One region of the Streptomyces sp. V3I8 genome, then DNA from elsewhere that is predicted to be linked to it. Evidence: riboswitches for the same ligand, from Rfam matches in the RefSeq annotation. Region 1 holds a riboswitch; the other holds the start of a gene.
The links. A riboswitch is a leader RNA that binds a small molecule or an ion and turns the genes downstream of it on or off. The one in region 1 is predicted to bind S-adenosylmethionine.
Positions count from the first base shown of each region.

Region 2: another riboswitch for S-adenosylmethionine. It lies ahead of thrC (threonine synthase); the one in region 1 lies ahead of QFZ75_RS28075 (aminotransferase class V-fold PLP-dependent enzyme).

Region 1 is NZ_JAUSZL010000002.1:6,368,894-6,373,633, reverse strand. Features, by position in the region: gene QFZ75_RS28085 (rhomboid family intramembrane serine protease) at 1-218, shown strand, start outside; gene QFZ75_RS28080 (Lrp/AsnC family transcriptional regulator) at 215-496, shown strand; gene QFZ75_RS28075 (aminotransferase class V-fold PLP-dependent enzyme) at 737-2,134, opposite strand; SAM riboswitch class IV at 2,317-2,433, opposite strand; gene trpD (anthranilate phosphoribosyltransferase) at 2,607-3,671, opposite strand; gene QFZ75_RS28065 (cytochrome bc complex cytochrome b subunit) at 3,788-4,740, opposite strand, start outside.
Region 2 is NZ_JAUSZL010000002.1:3,975,554-3,980,293, forward strand. Features, by position in the region: gene QFZ75_RS17415 (cold-shock protein) at 1-170, opposite strand, end outside; gene QFZ75_RS17420 (ubiquitin-like small modifier protein 1) at 645-920, opposite strand; gene thrC (threonine synthase) at 1,021-2,346, opposite strand; SAM riboswitch class I at 2,364-2,521, opposite strand; gene QFZ75_RS17430 (glucosyl-3-phosphoglycerate synthase) at 2,733-3,680, shown strand; gene QFZ75_RS17435 (trehalose-6-phosphate synthase) at 3,823-4,740, shown strand, end outside.

The DNA of each region.
Region 1 (4,740 bases):
TCTTCCTGCCGCTGCGGTTCCCCGCCTGGGTGGTGCTGCCGTTCTGGGTGTCCCTGCAGTGGCTGGCCGCGGGGCGCGCGACCCAGGGGCCCGGGGTCGCCTATCTGGCGCACCTGCTGGGCTTCTCCGCCGGGTTCCTCTACGCGTGGGTGCGGTACGGGCGTCCGGCTAGAGTGAAATCCCCAGCGACGGCCACCGAGGGAGAAAACCAGCCGTGATCACCGCGATCGTGCTCATCAAGACCAGCGTGGACCGGATTCCCGAGATCGCCGAGTCGATCGCGGCGCTGGACAGCGTCAGCGAGGTCTTCTCCGTGACCGGCACGTACGACCTGATCGCCATGGTCCGGGTGCGGGCCCATGACGACCTGGCCGACGTCATCCCCGGCATGATCAGCAAGATCCCGGGGGTCGAGGGCACGGACACGCACGTGGCGTTCCGCACGTACTCGCAGCACGACCTGGAGGCCGCGTTCGCCATCGGGGGCGACAACTAGGCCCCCCGGGGGGCGGGGGGCAGGGCTGTCTGGTCGTGTGTCGGGGGCGGCCCCGGTGGGGGCTGGTCGCGCAGTTCCCCGCGCCCCTGAAAAACGGCCCGGCCGAAGTCAGCCCAACCTGTATGCCCCCCGAAGAGCCGGCTCAGCGAAGACAGCTCAACCGGTATCCGCGCTCCCGGAAAGCCGGCCCCCTCGAAGGCCGCCCAACCGGTATGCGCGCCTTCTGAAGGCGGTCTCCGCTCAGGCGGGCGAACCGGTGGCCGTGGCCGGGACGCAGCGGCCGTCCTCGGTGCGGTAGTTCCAGCGGGCACCGTCCTCGACGAGTTCCCGCACCGCCCGCAGGAAGCGGTCCACGTGCTCGTCGGGGGTGCCGGCGCCGAAGCTGACGCGGATGGCGTTCAGCGACTTCTCGCCGGGCGCGGCCTCGGGGGCACCGCACTCGCCCTGCGCCTGCGGGTCGCTGCCCAGGAGCGTACGGACGAGCGGGTGGGCGCAGAAGAGGCCGTCGCGGACGCCGATGCCGTACTCGGCGGAGAGCGCGGCGGCGAAGTGCGAGCTGTTCCAGCCCTCGACGACGAAGGAGATCACACCGACGCGCGGGGCGTCGTCACCGAAGAGCGAGAGCACGCGGACCTCGGGCACCTCGGCGAGGCCCCGGCGGACGGTGTCCACGAGGTGCTGCTCGCGGGCGACCAGCGTGTCGAAACCGGCCTCGGTGAGGGCCCTGCACGCGGAGGCGATGGAGTAGGCGCCGATGACATTGGGCGAGCCGGCCTCGTGGCGGGTGGCGCTCTCGTGCCACTCCACGTCGACACCGCCGTCCGTACGCCGCGACACCTTCCGCGAAGCGCCCCCGCCGGCGAGGTACGGGTCGGCCTCGCGCAGCCAGTCGAAGCGTCCCGCGAGCACGCCCGCGCCGAACGGCGCGTACAGCTTGTGCCCGGAGAACGCGACCCAGTCCACGTCCAGGTCCCGTACGGAGACGGGGTGGTGCGGGGCGAGCTGGGCGGCGTCGAGCACGATCCGGGCGCCGTGCGCGTGGGCGGCGGCGGCCAGTTCCCGTACGGGCCACAGCTCGCCGGTGACGTTCGAGGCGCCCGTGACGCACACGAGGGCCGGGCCCCGCGGGTCGCGGTCGGCGAGGGCCCGCTCCAGCGTGGCGACGGCCTCGCCCGGGGTGCGCGGGGCGTCGAGGTAGGTGACGCGGGCGTCGCGCCACGGCAGCAGCGAGGCGTGGTGCTCGGTCTCGAAGACGAAGACCCGGCAGTCGGCGGGCAGGGCGGCGGCGAGGAGGTTCAGCGAGTCGGTGGTGGACCGGGTGAAGACGACCTCGTCGTCGCCGCGGCAGTCGAGGAACTCGCCCACGGTCCTGCGGGCGTTCTCGAAGAGGTCCGTGGAGAGCTGGGAGAGGTATCCGGCCCCGCGGTGCACGCTGCCGTAGTACGGGGCGTACGCGGCCACGTCGTCCCACACGCGCTGGAGGGCGGGGGCGCTGGCGGCGTAGTCGAGGGCGGCGTAGGTGACCTCGCCGCCGGTCACGAGCGGGACGGTGACGTCGCGGCCGAGGACGGGCAGGGGCGCGGAGGTGCCGGTGGCGCAGGGGGCGGTCCGGTCGGCGGCAGCGGTGGAGACAGACATGGCGGGCTCCTGTGGGGCAGGCGGAGTCACTGGGCCGGCGGACGGGGCTCGGCACAGGGAAGGTGAACGGGGAAGGGGATACGCGGAGGTGGGGCTCGGCGCCCTATCGCATTCGCTTGCTCATGTAAGGCTCCCTCGAACGACCAGGACCCCTGGTGTCCCCGCTCCAGCGAGCGGCGAGGGGTCCGCGCTTGCCGTAGACCTCACTGCCTACGACCTGGTCCTCACCCGGGGCACCCCGCCACGGACGGAGGGTTGCCGGACAGTCGGCCGGGGCCTCATGACTGTCACTCATGACCTGCCAGCATCTTGCCATACGATCACCGCGACGCAACCCGCTGTCCGCGATACGGGACGAGGACGACGGCCGGGTGCGGGCCGGTGGGGGCACCCGCGCAGTTCCCTGCGTCCCTGGATATCCAGGGACGCAGGGAACTGCGCGACCAGCCACGACGGGCCGGCAGCCGACGTACTACGAGTGGGACGCGGCCACCCACCGCTCCAGCACCTTCGAGGCGGCCCCCGAGTCGATGGCCTCCGCGGCGCGAGCCATCCCCGCCCGGATCTGGTCCGCGAGCGGAGCGGAACCGGGCGACAGGGCCACCAGCGCCGCCGCGGAGTTCAGCAGGACGGCGTCCCGCACGGGCCCCTGCTCCCCGCCCAGCAGCCGCCGCGCGACCTCCGCGTTGTACGAGGCGTCGGCCCCCCGCAGCGCCTCCACCGGGACCAGCTCGATCCCCACGTCCCGCGGGTCGAAGGCCTCCTCGCGCACCTTCCCGTCCCGGACGACCCACACCCGGGAGGTGGCCGTGGTGGTCAGCTCGTCGAGCCCGTCGTCGCCGCGGAAGACCAGCGAGGAGTTGCCGCGCTCGGCCAGGACCCCGGCCACGATCGGCGCCATGGGCGCGTGCGCGACCCCGACCGCCTGCGCCTTCACCCGTGCCGGATTGGTCAGCGGGCCGAGGAAGTTGAAGGTCGTCCGGATGCCGAGCTGTCCCCGCGCCGCCGCCACATGGCGCAGCGCCGGGTGGAACTTCACCGCGAAGCAGAAGGTGATCCCGGCCTCCTCGGCCACCTCGGCCACCCGCCGCGGTGTCAGCTCCAGGTTCACGCCGAGCTTCTCCAGCACGTCCGAGGCGCCGGACGCGGAGGAGGCGGCGCGGTTGCCGTGCTTGACGACCTTGGCGCCCGTACCGGCGATGACGACGGCCGACATCGTGGAGATGTTGACGGTCTTCGCCCCGTCCCCGCCCGTGCCGACGATGTCGACGGTCTCCCCCGGCACCTCGATCACGTTGGCGTGCGCGTACATCGCGCGGACCATGCCGGAGATCTCGTCGACGGTCTCGCCCTTGGCCCGCAGGGCCACCGCGAACCCGGCGATCTGGGCGTCGGTCGCCTCGCCCCGCATGATCAGGTCCATCGCCCAGGCCGTGTCGTCGGCGCTCAGGTCGCGCCCGTCCAGCAGGCCGTTCAGGAGGGCGGGCCAGGAACGGCCCGCCGCGAAGTCGCCTCCGGCGGGGGTCACAGCGCTCATCTGCCGCTCCTGGGTTCGTTGCGTGGACGTGGGTCCACCCTATCCAGCCTCCGGGACGGCAAAGAGCCCCGTCCATGCAATGGACGGGGCTCCTGCCGTGGCGGACAGGTCGGGGATCAGTGGTGGCCGTGGCCGCTCGTGATCTCCTTGTACTCCTCGGCGGTGGGCTTCGGGATCTGGCTGTCCTCGCCGTAGTAGGCGTTGCTCAGCTTGGCCCGGAGCTTCTGCGGGCCCTTCACCTTGCGCTCGACGCCGTTCTCGTCGACCGGGGCACCGATCTCGGCCGGCTTGTACTGCTCGTGCGCCGTGAGGGTGTGCATGGCCTCCTGGCTGAGCGGCTCGTGCACCTCGACGAACTCACCGTGCGGCAGGCGCTTGATGATGCCCGACTCGCGGCCGTGCAGCACCTTGTCCCGGTCCCGGCGCTGCAGGCCGAGGCAGATCCGCTTGGTGGCGATGAACGCGAGCACCGGTCCGGCGAAGAACCCGATCCGGACGAACCAGGTGACCGAGTTGATCGACAGGTGGAAGTGCGTGGCGACGATGTCGTTGCCACCGCCGATCAGCATGATCACGTACGCGGTGACCCAGGCGACACCGAAGGCCGTACGGGTCGGGGCGTTGCGCGGGCGGTCCAGGATGTGGTGCTCGCGCTTGTCCCCGGTGACCCAGGACTCGATGAACGGGTAGAGCGCGATGATCGCCAGGAAGAGGCCGAAGACCACCAGCGGGATGAGTACACCGAGGACCAGGGTGTGGCCCCAGAGGTTGATCTCCCAGCCGGGCATCGCCCGGATCAGGCCCTCGGCGAAGCCCATGTACCAGTCGGGCTGGGCGCCCGTGGACACCTGGTCCGGCCGGTACGGCCCCAGCACCCAGATCGGGTTGATGGTCGCGACCGCGGCCATCATGGCGATGAACCCGAAGACCAGGAAGAAGAAGCCTCCGGCCTTGGCCATGTAGACCGGCAGCAGCGGCATGCCGACGACGTTCTTGTTCGTCTTCCCGGGACCCGCGAACTGGGTGTGCTTGTGGTAGAAGACCAGGATCAGGTGGCCGACCACGAGCC
Region 2 (4,740 bases), 2.4 Mb from region 1:
CCCTTCTGGCCTTGCGAGATCTCGAAATCGACCCGCTGACCCTCTTCCAGGGTGCGGTAGCCGTCCATCTGAATCGCGCTGTAGTGGACGAAAACATCCGCACCACCGTCGACCGCGATGAAGCCGTACCCCTTCTCCGCGTTGAACCATTTGACGGTGCCCTGAGCCATGCCTAACTCCCCTATTACTGGCCCTTGCACAGACCCGCACTTCGCGGATCCGGGTCAGACCTCACCCCCCAACGGTTGGGGGTGTGCGCCGGAACGCGTCGACCGCGGCCGAATGTATCCGTCCAACTGCCCTCTGCAACAGGTCAATCCGACGAGAATTCCGGGCGCGGCTGATCGGAAATATGTGAAGGATTCAAGAAGATTCAGGGCAAGTCGGGCCCGGGAATTGCCATATACGGCTTGAAAGGACCGGGTACTTTGGCCGCTTCTTGTCGGGCTCCGGGCGCGGACTCACAGAGGTCGGGCGGGCGGAACGAAGCAGCTTCCCCAACTGTACCTCGCTCAACCATACAGAATTGCCCCCTCCGCTTCTCTCACGGAGGGGGCAATTCGATGAACTCTGCGTGTTCGGCGTCACGTGGGGTAATTCCGGTCGGCGCGCCGGTTCCGGCCTCCGGCCACCGCGGCGGACCCTCAGCCTCCGGCGACCGCCGGGATGATCGAGACGCCGGCGCCGTCCGGCGTGGCCGTCTCCAGGCCCTGCTCGAACCGGACGTCGTCGTCGTTCACGTACACGTTGACGAACCGCCGCAGCTTCCCCTGGTCGTCCAGGACCCGGGCCGCGATCCCGGTGTGGTTCTTCTCCAGGTCGGCGATGACATCACCGAGGGTCGCCCCTTCGGCGGCCACCTCGGCCTGCCCACCCGTGTAGGTACGCAGGATGGTGGGGATACGGACGTTGACGCTCACGGGGACCTCCGTCGGGTGTGGCTGGGTGCAGGGCGCCCCGTCGGGGGGCGCGGGGAACCGCGCGGCCGGCCCTCACCGGCCCGCGGCGTGCGGACAGCGGCTAGGAACCGAGCCCGGCCTCGTGGAAGGAGTCGAGGTTCGGGCGGATGGTCGCGGTGAGCCCGGTGTCGGACGCGACCGCGTCCAGGGTCTTCAGACCGTCCCCGGTGTTGAGGACGACGGTCGTCAGGGCCGGGTCCAGCAGACCGCTCTCGATCAGCTTCTTCGCCACGCCCACCGTCACCCCGCCGGCGGTCTCCGCGAAGATGCCCTCGGTCCGCGCCAGCAGCTTGATCGCGTCGACGATCTGGACGTCGTCCACGTCCTCCACCGCGCCCCCGGTTCGGCGGGCGATGTCGAGCACGTACGGGCCGTCGGCCGGGTTGCCGATCGCCAGCGACTTGGCGATCGTGTCCGGCTTCTGCGGCCGTACGACGTCGTGCCCGGCCTTGTACGCGACGGACACCGGCGAGCAGCCCTCGGCCTGGGCGCCGAAGATCTTGTACGGCCGGTCCTCGACGAGGCCCAGCGCGATCAGTTCCTTCAGGCCCTTGTCGATCTTCGTGAGCTGCGAGCCGGAGGCGATCGGCACGACCAGCTGGTCCGGCAGCCGCCAGCCGAGCTGCTCGCAGATCTCGTACGCCAGGGTCTTGGACCCCTCCGCGTAGTACGGCCGCAGGTTGACGTTGACGAAGCCCCAGCCCTCGCCGGCCGGGTCGCCGATCAGCTCGGAGCAGAAGCGGTTCACGTCGTCGTAGTTGCCCTCGATGCCGACGAGCTCGCCGCCGTAGACCGCGGCCATGACGACCTTGCCCTGCTCCAGGTCGTGCGGGATGAACACGCACGAGCGCAGGCCCGCCCGCGCGGCGGCGGCGCCCACCGCGCCCGCGAGGTTGCCGGTGGAGGAGCAGGAGAGCGTGGTGAAGCCGAACGCGCGCGCGGCCTCCAGCGCCTGGGCGACGACCCGGTCCTTGAAGGAGTGCGTCGGATTGCCGGAGTCGTCCTTCACGAAGAGCTTGCCGGCGTCGACGCCCAGCTCGCGCGCCAGGTTGTCGGCCTGGACGAGCTTGGTCCAGCCGGGGTTGATGTTCGGCTTGTCGGCGACGTCCGCGGGGACGGGCAGCAGCGGCGCGTAGCGCCAGATGTTCGCGGGGCCCGCCTCGATGCGCTTGCGGAGCTCTTCGGTGTCGTAGCCCGAGAAGTCGTACGCGATCTCCAGCGGGCCGAAACACTCCTCGCAGGCGAAGACCGGACCGAGCGGGACGCGGTGGCCGCACTCGCGGCAGGACAGCGCGGCGGCCGGGCCGAGGTCGACGGAGTCCGCGGCGGGGGCGGTGGGGTTCGTGGTGGTTGCATTCGTGGTGCTTGCAACAGTCTGCGCAGCCATGGAGGCGAGGCCCTTTCTCCTCATCTTCCTCACGGCGCACTTCGCCGTGAGACGGATTTGGCACCTTCCCGAGCCGGGAGCCTCGCTGCGCTGATCGGCGATGACCAGGACGAGACCGGCTGGAGGGTTGCCGGGGCTTCAACGGGCCGTATCCCTCTGCCCCTCTGGATGAGCGGTATTCGATTGTGGTGTTCGTCTGCGGTGTTCGTCGTGCTTTTAGTTTTACACGCAACGACCCTCGACATGCGATGGTCATCAACGTTGCTCAAGACTGTAACCGAAGGCCTGGATGGTGGAGAGAGCCGTCCGAACCGCGAGATGACCGTCACACCGGCATCGGTCGCGGCGGGCACACGCATCCCGATGAACGCAAGGGAGAGCCGCACGTGCTGGAAGACGTCGAGCGCTGGCTGAGCACGCGCTCCTGGTCCGTGAAGGACCGCCCGCTCAAGAAGCTGATCGCCGCGAAGCGCTCCACCGGTTCCACGGTGAGCGTCGTACTGCCCGCGCTCAACGAGGAGGCGACCGTCGGCGAGATCGTCGCCGTGATCCGCCGTGAGCTGATGACCGCGAAGGTGCCGCTCGTCGACGAGGTGGTGGTGATCGACTCGGGGTCGACGGACCGCACCTCCGAGGTCGCCGCCGCCGCGGGGGCCCGGGTGGTGCACCGGGACGAGATACTCCCGCGCCTCCCGGCCGTGCCCGGCAAGGGCGAGGTGCTGTGGCGCTCGCTGCTCGTCACCCGCGGGGACATCGTCGCCTTCGTCGACGCGGACCTGAGGGAGTTCTCGGCGGACTTCGTCACCGGGATCGTCGGTCCGCTGCTCACCGAGCCGGGCGTGGACCTCGTCAAGGCGATGTACGACCGCCCGCTGGGCGCCGCCGCCGGCCAGGGCGGCCGGGTCACCGAGCTGATGGCCCGCCCGCTGCTCAACATGCACTGGCCGCACCTGGCGGGCTTCGTCCAGCCGCTGGGCGGGGAGTACGCGGCGCGCCGCTCGCTCCTCGAACAGCTTCCGTTCCCCGTCGGGTACGGGGTGGAGCTGGGCATGCTCGTCGACGCGCTGCACCTCGTCGGGCTCGACGCGCTCGCACAGGTGGACGTGGGGGTGCGCAGGCACCGGCACCAGGACGGGCAGGCGCTCGGGCGGATGTCCGCGGCGATCTACCGGACGGCTCAGCTGCGGCTCGCCCGCGGGCACATGATCCGGCCCGTGCTGACCCAGTTCGAGCGGGGGGAACACGGCTTCGAGCCGCGCACGTACTCGGTGGACCTGGAGGAACGCCCCCCGATGATCGACGTCACGGAGTACGTGTCGCGCCGCGCGGCCTAGCGGCGGCGCCCCGCGCCCCCGGCTTCCCAGGGGCGCGGGGAACCGCGCGGTCGGCCCCCGCCGGCGGGCGGGTGACGCACGACTCCCGCCGCACGACGAGTGGAACGTTTGAGCGGACAGGGCTGCGGCTAGATTTCGAGTCATGGCTCCTACCCACGGCACCCACCCCGTCCTCGTCGCGTCCAACCGCGGCCCGGTCTCGTACACGAAGGACGAGTCCGGTGAGCTCACCGCCAAACGCGGTGGAGGCGGACTCGTGTCGGGCCTCTCCGCCATCGGCCCGGACGCCGGCGCCCTGTGGGTCTGCTCGGCCCTCACCGACGGCGACCGCGAGGCCGTCCGGCGCGGAGTCGGCGAGGAGGGCGTCCGGATGCTCGACATCGACGCCGACACCCATGCCGCCGCCTACAACGGCATCGCGAACTCCGCGCTCTGGTTCGTCCACCACATGCTGTACCAGACGCCCCTGGAGCCCGTCTTCGACGCGGAGTTCCGGCGTCAGTGGGCGGCCTACGAGATGTACAACCGGGCCTTCGCCGAGGCACTGGCCGAGGAGGCGGCGGACGGCGCCGCGGTCCTCGTGCAGGACTACCACCTGACGCTGGTGCCGCGGATGCTCCGCGAGCTCCGTCCCGACCTGCGGATCGGGCACTTCTCGCACACGCCGTGGGCACCGGCGGACTACTTCCGCCTGCTGCCGGACGACATCGCGGCGAAGGTCCTCGACGGGATCCTCGGCGCCGACCGCGCCGCGTTCCTCACCCGGCGGTGGGCGGACGCGTTCACCGCGTGCTGCCGGGCCGTGCTGGGGCCGGACGCCGCTCCGGACACGAAGATCGGCGTGCACGGCCTGGGCGCCGACGCGGACTTCCTGCGCGAACGCTCGCACCGCGCGGACGTCGACGAGCGGATGGCCGCGCTGCGGGAGCAGATCGGCACCGCCCCCGACGGGGGCGCCCGCAGGACCGTCGTGCGGGTGGACCGGACCGAGCTGTCGAAGAACATCGTGCGCGGCCTGCTGGCGTACCGGCAGCTGCTGGAGGACCGGCCCGAGTGGCGC